DNA from 2 places in the Hydrogenispora ethanolica genome. Region 1 is predicted to be linked to the other one. Evidence: riboswitches for the same ligand, from Rfam matches in the RefSeq annotation. Region 1 holds a riboswitch; the other holds the start of a gene.
The links. Region 1 has a riboswitch for thiamine pyrophosphate ahead of thiD (bifunctional hydroxymethylpyrimidine kinase/phosphomethylpyrimidine kinase). Riboswitches for the same ligand answer to the same signal wherever they lie in the genome.
Positions count from the first base shown of each region.

Region 2: linked by a shared signal. The riboswitch ahead of EDC14_RS07535 (thiamine-phosphate synthase family protein) and the one ahead of thiD (bifunctional hydroxymethylpyrimidine kinase/phosphomethylpyrimidine kinase) in region 1 are both predicted to bind thiamine pyrophosphate.

Region 1 is NZ_SLUN01000039.1:46,814-54,034, forward strand. It holds gene EDC14_RS22435 (methyl-accepting chemotaxis protein) at 1-1,739, shown strand, start outside; TPP riboswitch at 1,819-1,932, shown strand; gene thiD (bifunctional hydroxymethylpyrimidine kinase/phosphomethylpyrimidine kinase) at 2,029-2,838, shown strand; gene thiM (hydroxyethylthiazole kinase) at 2,894-3,706, shown strand; gene thiE (thiamine phosphate synthase) at 3,696-4,346, shown strand; gene ychF (redox-regulated ATPase YchF) at 4,473-5,582, shown strand; gene EDC14_RS22460 (aryl-sulfate sulfotransferase) at 5,672-7,084, opposite strand.
Region 2 is NZ_SLUN01000006.1:181,609-188,829, forward strand. It holds gene EDC14_RS07510 (SDR family oxidoreductase) at 1-593, shown strand, start outside; gene EDC14_RS07515 (TrpB-like pyridoxal phosphate-dependent enzyme) at 901-2,280, shown strand; gene EDC14_RS07520 (AAA family ATPase) at 2,320-2,835, opposite strand; gene EDC14_RS07525 (cupin domain-containing protein) at 3,001-3,336, shown strand; gene EDC14_RS07530 (GNAT family N-acetyltransferase) at 3,358-3,903, shown strand; TPP riboswitch at 3,992-4,104, shown strand; gene EDC14_RS07535 (thiamine-phosphate synthase family protein) at 4,246-5,823, shown strand; gene EDC14_RS07540 (GxxExxY protein) at 6,178-6,561, shown strand; gene EDC14_RS07545 (AAA domain-containing protein) at 6,909-7,221, shown strand, end outside.

The sequences.
Region 1 (7,221 bases):
AGGGATTGGGCAAGTTGGCAGCCGGTGACCTGGACTTCACCATCGAAGCGGCCCCGGGCGATGCGGACACTTTCGAGGTCAGGCAGAATTTTGTATTGATTCATCAAGCGTTGCACCAGAGCATCGCGGCGATTCAACAACTGATCGCCGATACCGATATCCTCGTCCAGGCGGCGACTGCCGGCCAGTTGGAAGTCAGGGTCGACGCGGCAAGGCACGGCGGAGACTTCGGGAAGATCGTCGCCGGGATCAACCGGACTCTTGATGCCATTGTGGAGCCTCTCAACGATGCCAATCAAGTGTTGCGAAAGATCGGAATGAATGATTTTACCCTGGCGATGGACTCCGAAAAATATCAGGGAATGCTGCGGCAGTTTGCCAAAGAGATCAATGAGGTCCGTTCCGGTTTCCTGGGAATCCAGGAGATCGTGGTGGCGGTCTCGCAAGGTGATACCGCTCGCTTTGAGGAAGGCGAGCGGCTCAGTCGGCGTTCGGAGAATGACCAGTTATTGCCGGCCATCAATACCATGATGCAAACGATTCGCGGCCTGATCCAAGAAGTGACCCGCTTGACCGAATCGGCGATTAATGGCGATTTGAAGGTGCGGGGCGAAGCCGCCCGGTTTACCGGCGGCTATCAACAGATTGTCACCGGGTTCAACCAAACGCTCGATGCGGTCATTCAACCGGTCAACGAGGCGGCCTCGGTTCTGGAAGAGATCGGGAAAGGAAATCTGGCGGTCCAAGTCCAGGGAGACTACCGGGGCGATCACCGCAAGATCGCGGATGCCCTCAATCAGACGATAAAAACCCTGAACGAAGTTTTGGGAGAGTTCGGCAAAGCTGCGGATCAAGTCGCTTCCGGAGCCCGCCATGTCTCCGATTCCAGCCAGGTGCTGTCGCAAGCCGCTACGGAGCAGGCCAGCACAGTCCAGCAGATTACCGCCTCGATGGCTGAGATCGCAGACCAAACCCGACAGAACGCGACTCATGCCAGCCAAGCCAATCAGCTGGCGCTCGCCGCCAAGGAACAAGCCATTCAAGGCGATGAGCAGATGCTGGCGATGCTCACCGCGATGACGGACATCAATGAAGCGTCGCGGAATATCTCCAAAATTATCAAGGTAATCGATGAGATTGCTTTCCAAACCAATATCCTGGCCCTAAACGCCGCGGTCGAGGCGGCCCGGGCCGGCCAGCACGGGAAGGGATTCGCGGTGGTGGCTGAGGAGGTTCGGAATCTGGCCGGCCGGAGCGCCAACGCGGCCAAAGAGACGACCACGCTGATCGAAGGCTCGATGAAGAAAGTGGCGACCGGAACCAAGATTGCCAACCAAACCGCGGATGCGCTCAACCGGATCGTGGAGGGAGTGACCAAGGCCACGTCGCTCGTGGGGGGGATTGCCGAATCCTCGAATGAACAGGCGACCGCCATCACCCAGGTCAACCAGGGCATCTCGCAGGTCGCCAGGGTCACCCAGACCAATACGGCTACCGCGGAAGCGAGCGCTTCAGCCAGTGAAGAGATGGCGAGCCAAGCCGATCTGCTGCGGCAGATCGTCCAAAAATTCAAGCTGCGTGGGGAAGCGGAGCATAACCGGCACTCGGCCGCGCCGGATCAGCGCAGCAAGAAGGGTTCGGAATTGGCCCGGGAAACGATTGCCGGCGGCCTCCGGCAGGCCGCGGCCAACAGTGAAAAATCCCGGAAACCGGATGCCGGTGAGTTCGGAAAGTATTGAAAAAGCGTGGAGTAAATTTGGCCCGAACTATTGATTTTTCAGCATCAAACATGCTATGATAAAAGGCAATTAAATATCCATTGGACACTAGGGGAGTCGGATAGGTCCGGCTGAGATTAAGAACCGTTGAATTCTTTCACCCTTCAAACCTGATCTGGATCATGCCAGCGAAGGGAAGTGATTTGCGCAGGCCCATTGCAATAGCTGTCGCTCAAGCACAGACCGTTCCCGGTTTGTGCTTTTTTATTTCCGCATGGAACCATCGTATTTTACGAAAAGGGGATATTTCATGAAGAAGGCTTTAACCATCGCCGGTTCCGACTCAAGCGGCGGGGCGGGCATCCAGGCTGATTTAAAAACATTTGCCGCTCATGGCGTCTTCGGCATGAGCGCCATCACGGCCATCACGGCCCAAAACACCCAGGCCGTTCTGGCCGTGGCCGAGATCCCGGTGGAGATTGTCGGCCGGCAGATCGACGCCATCTTTGAGGATATCGAGGTGGATGCGGTCAAGATCGGCATGGTATCGCGGCAAACGACCATCATACGCATCTGCGACCGGCTGCGCCACCACGCGGCGCGCAATATTGTCGTGGATCCGGTGATGGTCTCCAAAAGCGGCTGGAACCTGCTGCAGCCGGATGCGTTGGCGGCGCTCCGCAGCGAACTCTTACCGCTAGCGACCGTTCTGACGCCGAACATTCCGGAAGCGGAGATCCTGGCGGGGATGCCCATCCATGACCTGGACGGGATGGCCGAGGCCGCGGCCAGAATCCAAGGATTAGGCCCCGCCTACGTGCTGCTGAAAGGAGGGCACTTGCCGGATAATGCCACGGACATTCTGTATGACGGGAAAGAAATTCATGCGTTGCGTGCCGCCCGGATTGACACCAAAAACACGCATGGCACGGGTTGCACGCTATCGGCGGCGATCGCGGCTAACCTGGCCAAAGGGATGGAGGTCAAGACGGCAGTGGCTGAGGCCAAGGAGTATCTGACCGGAGCAATCGCCCATGCCCTGGCGATCGGCAAAGGGGTCGGACCCACTCATCATTTCTATGACTTATATCGGAAAGCGGGCTGGTTGGATCAGTTCTAAACTCACGATTGCGGGATTTCAAACATTGTATCGGACTTGAGAGGAGAATGGATCAATGCAGAAACTTCAGGCTATTGCTGACCTCCTGACAGAGGTCAAAACGAAAAAACCTTTAGTGCACCATCTTACCAACTATGTGACGGTGAACGATTGCGCCAACATCGTGTTGGCCCTGGGCGGGTCACCGGTAATGGCCGACGATGCGGCCGAAGTGGAGGAGATGGTGGCCATCGCCTCGGCCCTGGTGCTCAATATCGGCACCTTGAACGGACGGACCATCGATTCGATGTTCCTGGCCGGGAAGAGGGCCAACCGGCTCGGGATCCCGGTGGTGTTGGATCCGGTGGGTGCGGGGGCCACAACCTTGCGGACCGCTACCGCGCTCAGATTGGTCCAGGAGATCGAGCTGGCGGTGGTGCGCGGCAATATCGCGGAGATTACGGCCCTCGCCGGAGGCAGCGCCCAGACCCGTGGGGTTGATGCCGCGGGTCCGTGCGCCGACGCGCCGGGGATCGCCGCCGCGCTGGCGCAAAAGCTTGGTTGCGTGGTGGCCGTCACTGGCGCGCAGGACGTGGTGGCCGACGGCAGCCGGATTGGGCTCATCGACAACGGCCATCCCATCTTGGCCAGGGTCACCGGGACCGGTTGCATGGCCACTTCGCTGGTGGGCTGCTATGCCGGGGTCACCCGGGACTATTTCCGGGCCGCCGCCGCCGGAATCATCACCATGGGACTGGCCGGGGAGAAAGCTTTGGCAGCTTTGGCTCCCGATGACGGGATCGGCAGCTTCCGGGTCAAGTTATTGGATCAGATCGATCGCTTGACCCCGGAAGAATTCATCCAAGGGGGAAAATATCATGAGGCGTGAAGCGGCGATCGATTATTCACTTTATTTGGTGACGGACAGCGGTCTCCTGGCGGGCAGAGACTTTTGCCAAAGCGTCGCGGCGGCGCTTCGCGGCGGCGTCTCTCTGGTCCAGCTGCGGGAGAAAGACCGGGGGACGCGGGACTTTTTTGAATTGGCGGTCCGGGTGAAAGCAGTCACCGACCATTATGGCGTGCCCCTGATCATCAATGACCGGCTGGACATCGCGCTGGCGGTCGACGCCGCCGGGCTCCATATCGGCCAGGAGGATCTTCCGGCGGGGCTGGCCCGCCGTTTGCTCGGATCCGGCAAGATCTTGGGCGTCTCCGCCGGCACGCTGGACGAGGCCTTGGCGGCGGAGGACGCCGGTGCGGACTATCTGGGGATTGGAGCCGTCTTCCCCACCGGCACCAAACAAGACGCCCGGGAAGTGGGCCTGGCGGGGTTGCGGGCCGTCACCGCCCGGGTGGGATTGCCCGTGGTGGCCATCGGCGGAATCCAGGAGCAGAATTTACAGTCGGTGCTGGAACAAGAAGTAGCCGGAGTGGCGCTGGTCTCGGCCATCCTTTGCCAGCCGGAGATCGAGCAGGCCGCCCGGAGGCTGCGCGGTTTGGTGGATGGCTGGCGTAACCTTGCCGTCTAGCGGCTGAAGGAGACGCGGCGCCTGAGCCGCCGGCGTTTTTCAAAATAATTTGGTTTGTATTATGACCCGGATTCTTTTATAATAAATAAGGTTGGACACTCATTCGAACCGAAGGAGACTTTGACCTTGAAACTGGGAATCGTCGGATTGCCGAATGTCGGCAAGAGCACGTTATTCAACGCTATTACCAAAGCCGGCGCGGAGAGCGCCAATTATCCGTTCTGCACCATCGACCCCAACGTGGGTGTCGTGGCCGTCCCGGACGAACGACTTCAAAAGTTAGCTGAGATGTATGATCCCGATAAGATCACGCCGACCGCCATCGAGTTCGTGGATATCGCCGGGCTGGTGAAGGGCGCCAGCCGGGGCGAGGGCCTCGGCAATAAGTTCCTGGCTCATATCCGGGAGGTTGACGCCATTGTCCATGTGGTGCGCTGCTTTGAGGATCCCAACATTGTCCACGTGGACGGCTCGGTCGGACCCAAGCGCGATCTGGAGACCATCAATCTGGAGCTGATCTTCGCCGACCTGGAGACCTTGGAGAAACGGATGGAGAAGACCAACATCTCCCTGAAGACCCATGATCCCAAGTTGAAAGCTCAATATCAGGCGGAGATGGCCATCTATGAGAAGATGAAAGCCGGTCTGGAGCAGGGTATTCCCGTCCGGGCCATGGAGTTTAACGAGGAAGAACGGGCCGTGGTCCGCCAGGCTTTCTTGCTCACCGACAAGCCGGTCATCTACGCCGCCAACGTCGGCGAGGAAGAGCTGGGAGCCGGGGCCGAGCGGAACCCCTTGGTAGCCGAGTTGCGTTCTTGTGTCGAGACGGAGAATGCGGCCTTGATCCTGATCTCGGCCCGGATCGAAGAAGAGATCGCTCAGTTGGACGAGGATGAACGCCAGGAGTACCTCGGGGAACTGGGCTTGACCGAGTCCGGCCTGGACCAGTTGGTCAAAAAGAGCTACCAGCTGTTGGGATTGATCAGTTTCTTGACCGCCGGGAAACAAGAGGTCCGGGCCTGGACGATCACCCGGGGGACCAAGGCGCCCCAAGCGGCCGGTAAGATTCATTCCGATTTCGAGAAGGGCTTCATCCGGGCCGAGATCGTCAGCTACAACGATCTGATGGCCTGCGGCTCGTATGCTGCAGCCAAGGAGAAGGGGCTGGTCCGGCTGGAAGGCAAGGAGTATGTGATGCAGGACGGGGACGTGACTCTCTTCCGTTTCAATGTCTGAACAAGTTAGGCTTGCTACGAAACAAACGCCCAAAACTCCGTTATTCTCCGGAGCTTTGGGCGTTTTTGGTTATTACCGGTCGGGGGTTCTCAAGTGGTCGAATCGGGTAACTCCTTATCCCGGATGTCCGGATGATCGAGGGTATAGCGTTCGGCCCGGAAGACCCCGTTCTTTTTGATGACGCTGTCATCCCCGGAAGTCTGCCCAAAGGGATTGGTGTAGCTCCAAACCGTTTTGCCGCGCCGGGTCACCTCGAAGAATCGGCCGTTATAGCCGTTGCAGATCAGGGTATTGCCATTGGGCAGCCGCTGCGCGCCGGAGATATAAGCCGAATAGAAACTGCCGGACGATCCGGCGCGGTACTTCCAGAACGAACGCTCCGGTCCGTAACGCTGCCGTTTCCCAAAGACGTAATTGCCTTGAGCGTCGAGCGGCGGCTTGATCTCCACGACCGTGGAATAGCCTTTGCCCTTGCCCGAACGGTTGAGGCCGTTGTTGAAGAGCAGGATATGATCCTGGCCGGGCAGTCCCTTGGCGATCCACTTGGCATCGTGTTGGCCGAATAATTTTTGGTCTTCCGGCCCTCCGGCTCGGTATGTCCGGGGATTGCCCCAACGGTACAGAATATCGCCGCCCTTGCCGTAGCGGCCGCCCTGATGGCCGGCTGCTTCCGCCGTGGTGGTGCTGTGGTCGATGACCCAGATTTCATTGAAGCCGTGGACCGACAGCAAGATCTGGTCCAGCTCCGGATGGTAATCGATGGCGTTGATATGGGTCCAGTCGGCGATTCCCGCGGCATTGGTCATGGTCCCGACAAAATTGATGTCCACCAGTTCGGGGTGGACGCCGACATCGCCGTAGTTTTCCTTGGTGGGATCAAAATCCTGCACCAGATGATCCCAGAGATGCCATTTCCAAACGATCTCGCCGCCGGAGGGAGTGGGCTTGACTTCGATCACGTGATCCGGCCAAAGTTCGTTATCCTTCAATAACTCGGGATCCCGTCCCGCGGCCACGGCCGCGGCGGCCGACTTCCGCTCCCAGGCGATCATCAGAATGTTGCCGTTGGGAAGGCGTTCGATGTCGTGATGCTGGCGGTAGCGCTCATTGGAGTAGGTGTATCCCCAGCGGACCTTGCCGTCCCAATCCAACTCCTCCACCTTGCCGCCCGCGCCGCCGGCGGCGAAATGTCTTCTGCCGGACGGCGCCGACTTGGCCGTCCGCAGCAGGTGGCCGTCGTCCAGCAGATAGACGGCGATTCCCGGCAGGTGGCGGCTGGGCCATTGATGAACCACCGCGCCGTCGTTATTAATCAGGTAGGTCGTGGTGGAGTTCAGCGGGGCGAATAACGTATAGCCTTCGTAGGGTTTGGCGGCCGGCTCGCTCCAGAGGTAGAGCGCCCCGCTGATCAATAAAACCGCGGCCAGACCCAGACCGATCGCCATTCTTTTTTGCAACGCGGTCCATCGCGCCATGGCCGTCGTGAATGCGTTGGTATTCAAACTGCCTCACATCCTATTTCAAGTATTTTTGTGTTCCCGGCCGTCCCGGATCTTCGGATTGAAATATTTTTTTAATCTGAGTATCAAGTTTACTCAGCAAACACTATATGGTTCTGTACCCCCAAGTAAGGAGAACC
Region 2 (7,221 bases), on a different contig from region 1:
TGGGCCAGGTTTACCCGGTCCGGGGCGATCTGGGCGACCGGCTGGAACGGCGCAGAGTCTTTGAAGCGGCGCTCAAGGCCCTGGGAACCGTGGATATTCTGGTCAATAACGCCGGGATCCAGATCCGCCACCGCTGCGAGGAGTTTCCCCTGGAGGATTGGGACCGGGTGCTGGAGACCGATCTGACGGCGGTCTTCGAGCTCTGCCAGATGGCGGGGCGGATCATGCTCGCCACGGGGCGCGGGAAGATCATCAATATCGCCTCGCTGATCAGTTTCAGCGGCGGCCTGAATATCCCGGCCTATGCCGCGGCCAAGGGCGGGGTCGCCCAGATCACCAAGGCCTTCGCCAACGAATGGGCCGGCCGCGGGGTGAACGTCAACGCCATCGCCCCCGGCTACATGGATACCGAGATGAATACCGCCCTCAAGAATAATCCGACCCGTTTCGACTCGATCATGGAGCGGATCCCGGCCGGGAGATGGGGCACTCCGGCGGATCTGAAAGGAATCACCCTCTTGTTGGCCTCCGCGGCCTCGGATTATATCCACGGCGTGGTCATCCCGGTGGACGGCGGATTTATGAGCCGCTAGTCGGGGACCCCCAATTTGGCGTTTGCCGGTGTTTGGCAGCGCAATCGGCCTCAAAATGACATAATCTGGAGCCCAAGCGGAATGACCGCCCTTGCCTTTGGGGCGGTTTTTTTATAGAATATTTTGGTAATCTTTTTGTGAGATTACCAGACAAGCGTTAGAAGCCATGATAAAGTCTTTCAAGTCAAGCGTCCTGCAAAATGATTTTTTAAAACGACTTTATCACTTGCTTCCAGCAATCGTTGTGACCCTTCCGGCTTTTTAGCCGGGTTTATCACAACTCTTTTAGAAAGGTGAGATGAGTCTGATGAGCAAGCAGAGTAAGGTTCCGTACAAGATTTACCTGAGTGAAGAGGAACTCCCCACCGCCTGGTATAATATCCAGGCCGATCTTCCCACCCCATTGTCTCCTTCTTTGAGTCCGCAAACTAAACAACCCTTGGGTCCGGCCGATCTGACCCCGATCTTTCCCTTGGATTTAATCAAGCAGGAAGTCGCGACGGAGCGGTCTATCGAGATCCCCGATGAAGTCCGGGAACTGTACCGGACCTTCCGGCCGTCCCCTTTGTACCGGGCGTACCGGCTGGAGCAGGCGCTGGGGACCCCGGCCCGCATCTATTACAAGTATGAGGGGAATTCACCGTCGGGAAGCCACAAGCTCAACACCGCGCTGCCGCAAGCCTATTACAACCGGCAGGCGGGGATCAAGCGGCTAGCCACCGAGACCGGGGCCGGCCAGTGGGGTTCGGCCCTCAGCATCGCCGCCAAGCTGTTCGGCTTGGAATGCACGGTCTACATGGTGAAAGTGAGTTACGAACAGAAGCCCTACCGTAAGCTGTTGATGGAGACTTACGGCGCTGAGGTGATTCCCAGCCCCAGCCGGTTGACTGCGGCGGGCCGGCGGATCCTGGCCGAGCATCCCGACTCCCTGGGGAGTCTGGGGATCGCCATCAGCGAGGCGGTGGAGGACGCCGCCAGCCACGATGACACCAATTATGCCCTGGGCAGCGTCTTGAACCATGTCATCCTGCACCAGACGATCATCGGTTTGGAGGCCAAGCGCCAGCTGGAGAAGGTGGATGAGTACCCCGACATCGTCATTGGCTGTTGCGGCGGGGGCAGCAACTTCTCCGGGATCAGTTTCCCGTTCCTCCATGACAAGATGAGGGACGGCAGGAAGCTCCGGGCCATCGCGGTGGAGCCGAAAGCCTGCCCGACCCTGACCAAGGGCAAGTTCGCCTATGATTACGGCGATACCGCCCAGCTGACGCCGATCACCAAGATGTATACCCTGGGCCACGGCTTCGTGCCGCCCGGGATTCATGCCGGAGGCTTGCGCTACCACGGCGATTCGGCTCTGGTGAGCCAGCTCTATCACGATGGCCTGATCGAGGCGCAGGCCGTCTTCCAGAAGGATGTCTTCCGGAACGCCGTCTTTTTTGCCCAGACCGAGGGAATTCTGCCGGCGCCCGAGTCGGCCCACGCCATCAGCGCGGTCGTCGAGGAGGCGCTGCGCTGCAAGGAGCGGGGCGAGGAGCAAGTGATCCTGTTCTGCCTCAGCGGGCACGGACATTTCGATCTGGCGGCCTATGAGGGGTATCTCCGCGATCATCTGGAGGATGTCGATTACTCGGAGGCGATGGTGGAGGAGGGAATGGCCTGTCTGCCCCAGGTGCAAGTGGGCTGAGAGTCACGGACCAAGCCGTCGCTGGCGCGACGGCTTTTATCATTCTGCCGGGAGTGCCGGCCCGGACGGAATCTGCCGCAGGACCCGGGCGACGACATCCGCCGCGGGCAGGCTGGAAGTGTCGATTTTGGCGGTGTTTAAGGAATGGTAGAGTTTCAACCTTTCCAGGCTTAGCGTGATCTGCTCCTCAGTCCGGCCGTCCCGCGCCATCCGTTCCCGCAACGCTTCGGGGGAGCAGACCAGCGAGATTTTGACCAGCTCGATGGGAATATCCCGGAGCGGGGCCAGGATCAGATCGAAGATGAATTCGTAATGCATCACCCAGTTGAAGAGGACGTATTCGAAGGAGGAATTGGACAGGAAGTTCCGCAGCAGGTGGGTGATGTTGTCCTCGACCATCCGGCAGTTCTCCTCGGTCACGACGAAGGGGTTCATCATCCAGCACCAGTCGCCGTCGAGCCAGACCGAGGGCGCGAGCCGGCGGTGGAGTTCCCGGCAGACGGTGGTCTTGCCGACGCCGGGCGGTCCGTTGATAATGATCAGTTTTTTGGTCATGGGTATTCTCCTGCAATGGACATGAATTGGAAGCGCCTGATTTGCGAGAAACGATTCATTAATTTCCGCAAAAGAATTCAGATTGCATATTGGTTCAACACGGATGGCGGGATTTTCCTGCCGAAGATCGTAACTTGATTAAAAATTTCAGATGGAGTGATTAGAATGTCCGAATTGTTTCCCGCGCCCGTTCTGGCCTTGCCGGAGGCGGACATCCCCTTGCCGGGGATCAAGGCCTATCTTTCGCAGGCCGAAAACCACCAGATCATCTTCATGGAATTCAGCCAAGACGTGGATCTGGCCGAACATGCCCACGCCGCGCAATGGGGCATCGTCCTGGAAGGCCGGATCGACTTGTGCATCGACGGCGTTCCCCATAGCTTCACCAAGGGAGACCGCTATTTTCTCCCCGCCGGAGTCAAGCATTCCGGAAAAATCTACGCCGGGTACGCGGATATGACGTATTTCGATCAAAAAGACCGCTATCAGGCCAAAAAATAGGATGGAGAGGGGGAGGACCCGGTGTTAATCGGCGAGCAGGTTACGATCCGGCCGTTGCAAAAGGATGACCTGGAGCTGCTCTATCAATGGCGGAGCGATCAAGAGAGCATGGGTGGGTTCATGGATACGATATTGGTAAATGAAGAGAAATTTTTGGAGGGAATGGAAGCCGTGCTCGGGGATAAGGGCCGGCTGGATGCGCTGATCGAGGACCTGGAGGGCAACCCCATCGGCATCCTTAGCTACCATGAAGTCGCCGGGAGCAATGTGGCGCTGGAGATCGGCATCCTGATCGCCGAACCTTCGGCCCGGGGCAAGGGGATCGGTCGGGAATGCCTGGAGCTTTTCGTGGACCACTTGTTTGGGACCAAGCCGCTGATGCGGGTCCAGTTCCTGACCCGCGTCGACAATCACGGAATGCGCCGCAGCGGCGAGAAGGCCGGTTTCAGCCTTGAGGGAGTGTTGCGGAAATTCGCCTTGGTTCAGGGGGAGTACCGGGATTTCTGTATGATGGCCATCACCCGGGACGATTGGAAGGCAATGCGTAGTCCGGAGAAAAGCCGATAAAGGACCGTCGCTGGCGATTTTGGCCGAATCCATTGACATCCGCCGCCGGAAAGACTAAACTGAATGTAGGTTTCAAAACAATTGCATAGCCAAGTTGACGGGGAGCTGGATGAATCCGGCTGAGAGGGAACTGCTTTTCTGTTCCGACCCATAGAACCTGATCTGGATAATGCCGGCGAAGGGAAAAAAGGTGATCAAAGCTATACGCCTCCGTTGGCGCGTATAGCTTTTTTATTTTGGTTTGCGGGATCATCAGGCCGGCTCCATGGAAGGTTAAGCTTGCACAACTGCGATTTCAAACGGATTCCAAAATCAAACTATTATTTAAGGAGGAACCAACCCATGATCGGCAAAGTCAATGATGATTTTTTTCAGCGCAACATTATCGCGAGCGTCGGCCATGAGAACTCGCGGGTGGTGATCGGACCCGCCATGGGGGTGGACGCGGCGATCCTGCGGGTGGGCGACGGCTATATGGCCATTGCCGAGGATCCGATCTTCCCGAGCCTGAATATGTCCCCGGAGGATTTCGCTTTTCTCACGGTCCATATTGGCGCCAGCGACGTGGCGGTGATGGGGATCCGGCCCCGGTACATGACCTATTCGCTGTTGCTGCCGCCGGGCACGGCCGAAGCATACGTCGGCTCGCTCATCGCCAACATCAGCCGGTATGCGGCGGAACTGGGGATCGCCATTGTGGGCGGCCACACCGGTTTCTACGGGGCGGTGACCGTTCCGACCATCGGCGGGATCACGGTCTGGGGCCATGGCGACGCCTATGTTTCCCCCAAAGGGGCGCGGGAAGGCGATGACATCGTCATGACCAAGGGGGCCGGCGTGGAAGCGGCGGCGCTATTGGCCTACGAACTAAAAGATCAGCTGCTGCGAAGCCTGCCGGCGGAGATCGTCAAACGGGCGGCGGCGCGCCTGCGGGAGGTGTCGGTGGTCCGGGACGCCGCCATCGCGGCCCGCAACCCCGGCGTCCACGCCATGCATGACGCCACCGAGGGCGGACTGAAGCGGGGCCTCTGGGAGATCGCCCAGGCCGCGAAGCAGGGGATCGCGGTCCGCAGGGACGATATCTTGATTCCCGAGGATATCCGGGCGGTTTGCGGTTATTTCGGACTGGACCCCTGGGAAGTCATCAGCGAGGGCACTCTGGTCCTGACCTGCGCGCCGGAGTATACGCCGGAATTGTTGGCCGCCTACGGCGAGGCCGGAATTCCGGCCCGGATCATCGGCAAGGTGACCGGTCCGGAGAAAGGCTGCGTCTACGCAGCGGGAGGCCAAAGTTTCCCGCTGGTTCCCCCGGCCATCGATCAATTCTGGGATGTCTTCTTCAACGCCGCCGCCGTCATTCAGGAACGGTCGCAGCGCCCCGAACAGCAAAGAGCTCAAAAGCTCTGCCGGGAGCTTCAGGAAACCGTGAACCGCTTGTGCCAGCGGGAGCTGGCTCCGCTGCTGCCGGAGATCGGCGCCAACATCGCTTATGCCGCCGCGGACAGCGAGACCCTCGACCAAGTGGCCGGCATCCCGGGCCGGATCATCCGGGTCAAGGGGAAAGCGGTGGCCAGCACCGCGCCGGAGATGGGAGCCAGCACGTATATGGGAAATACGCTATTGATCGTGAGAAAATATTTCCCGGAGGCGCGTTGCGTCATCAACCTGCGGAATAACGAGGCGATCCGCCGGGCCTGCCGCAAAGGGGATTACCGGATTGCCGAGATGCCGGTCCCCGAGGGCTACCGGCAGTCGGACGAGGATTTTGCGCGCGACCTTGAGGCGGTGCTGCGGAGTTGCGGGGAGTTGCCGGATGTCATCGCGATCCCGGACCGGTTGAATCTGGAGAAGCTTATTTTGCTATTGGGAAGTACGCTGGAGGAGCTGGAAGGCAAGATAATGCGGATCACTCAAGAGTGATCCGAGAGGGGGGAGGACCCGCCACAAGATGTGTAGCGGGTCTTTTTTGCTTTTGGGAGGAGGTGACAGGGCCGCTTATTTCTATGAGATATAAAACCGCCTTCATAATCGGGAGCAAGCGGAAAGACGGATTTTTTGTTATATTGTGGTATAATTGGGATAGAAGTGACGCTGGGTTTGCTTGACTTCGGCGCAGAACTCATGAACCGGGAATATATTCATTGTGTCAATCGCCCTGAATGATAGTACTCCGCGCCTTTGCGCCTCCGCGGGAGGAGAAATAATAGGCCGGGGAAGAGTGATTCGGGGGGGGGAATTATATTATCTCCCGCAGAGGCGCGGAGGCGCAGAGAAATGACGGAAAATGAAATTGGGGCGCTCATAGTCGATACGGCAATTAGAGTGCATCGCGAACTCGGGCCCGGTCTGCTTGAATCGGTATATGCGGTAATATTGGAATACGAACTGAAGCAACGGGGTTTACAAGTTAAACGGGAGGTGCCGATTCCGATTGTATATAAAGAAATTCAATTTGATGAGAGTTTCCGGGCCGATCTGATTGTGGAAGGAAAAGTTATCGTGGAGCTAAAGTCGGTAGAACAGGTAACAGCCGCTCATAAAAAGCAGGTTCAAACATATTTGAGGCTTACTGGCTGCAAGCTTGGATACTTGCTCAACTTCGGCGAAGAACTCATGAAATCGGGAATAACCCGTTGTGTCAATCATCTTGAATCATAAAAACTCCGCGTCTTTGCGCCTCTGCGGGAGGATAAATAATAGGCCGGGATAGATTCGGAGAAATTATATTATCTCCCGCAGAGGCGCTGGGGCGCAGAAATGACGGGAAATAAAAATTGGAACGCTCATTGTGGATACAGAAATCGGTATACCTCGACAATTGACTGATGGCTGTAAGCTTGGATACTTGTTTAACTTTAGCGAAAGGATTCATAAAATTCGGAATCACCCGTTGCGTCAATCGTCTTGAAGTCATAACGCTGCGGAGAAATGATTTTGTTAATAATGAAAAAGCATTTGGGGTTCCAGCTGGCCAAATTCAGGATTAACTTTGGAGTAAATAATCTATGGATCTAAATACTCTCCTTAAGGAATTCATCACCTCCATAGACTTGGAAATCGCAACCAGAAAGCAAAAAGCAAAAATCCGTCCGCTTACAATCAAGGATGGGGAAAAGGCCTTAAGCGATTCAAACGGTAATATCTATCGATTTTTTGAGTTTTCCTACAATGTATTCCCAGATTCCCCGGCTGAAGTAACGCTTATCAACGGAAAAATGAACAAGGAGGGTCGGAAATATAACGCCACGATTATTGGGGTGGACGACGATGTTTTATCACTATATATTTCCGGAGAAGATTTACCGGATATTATAAATA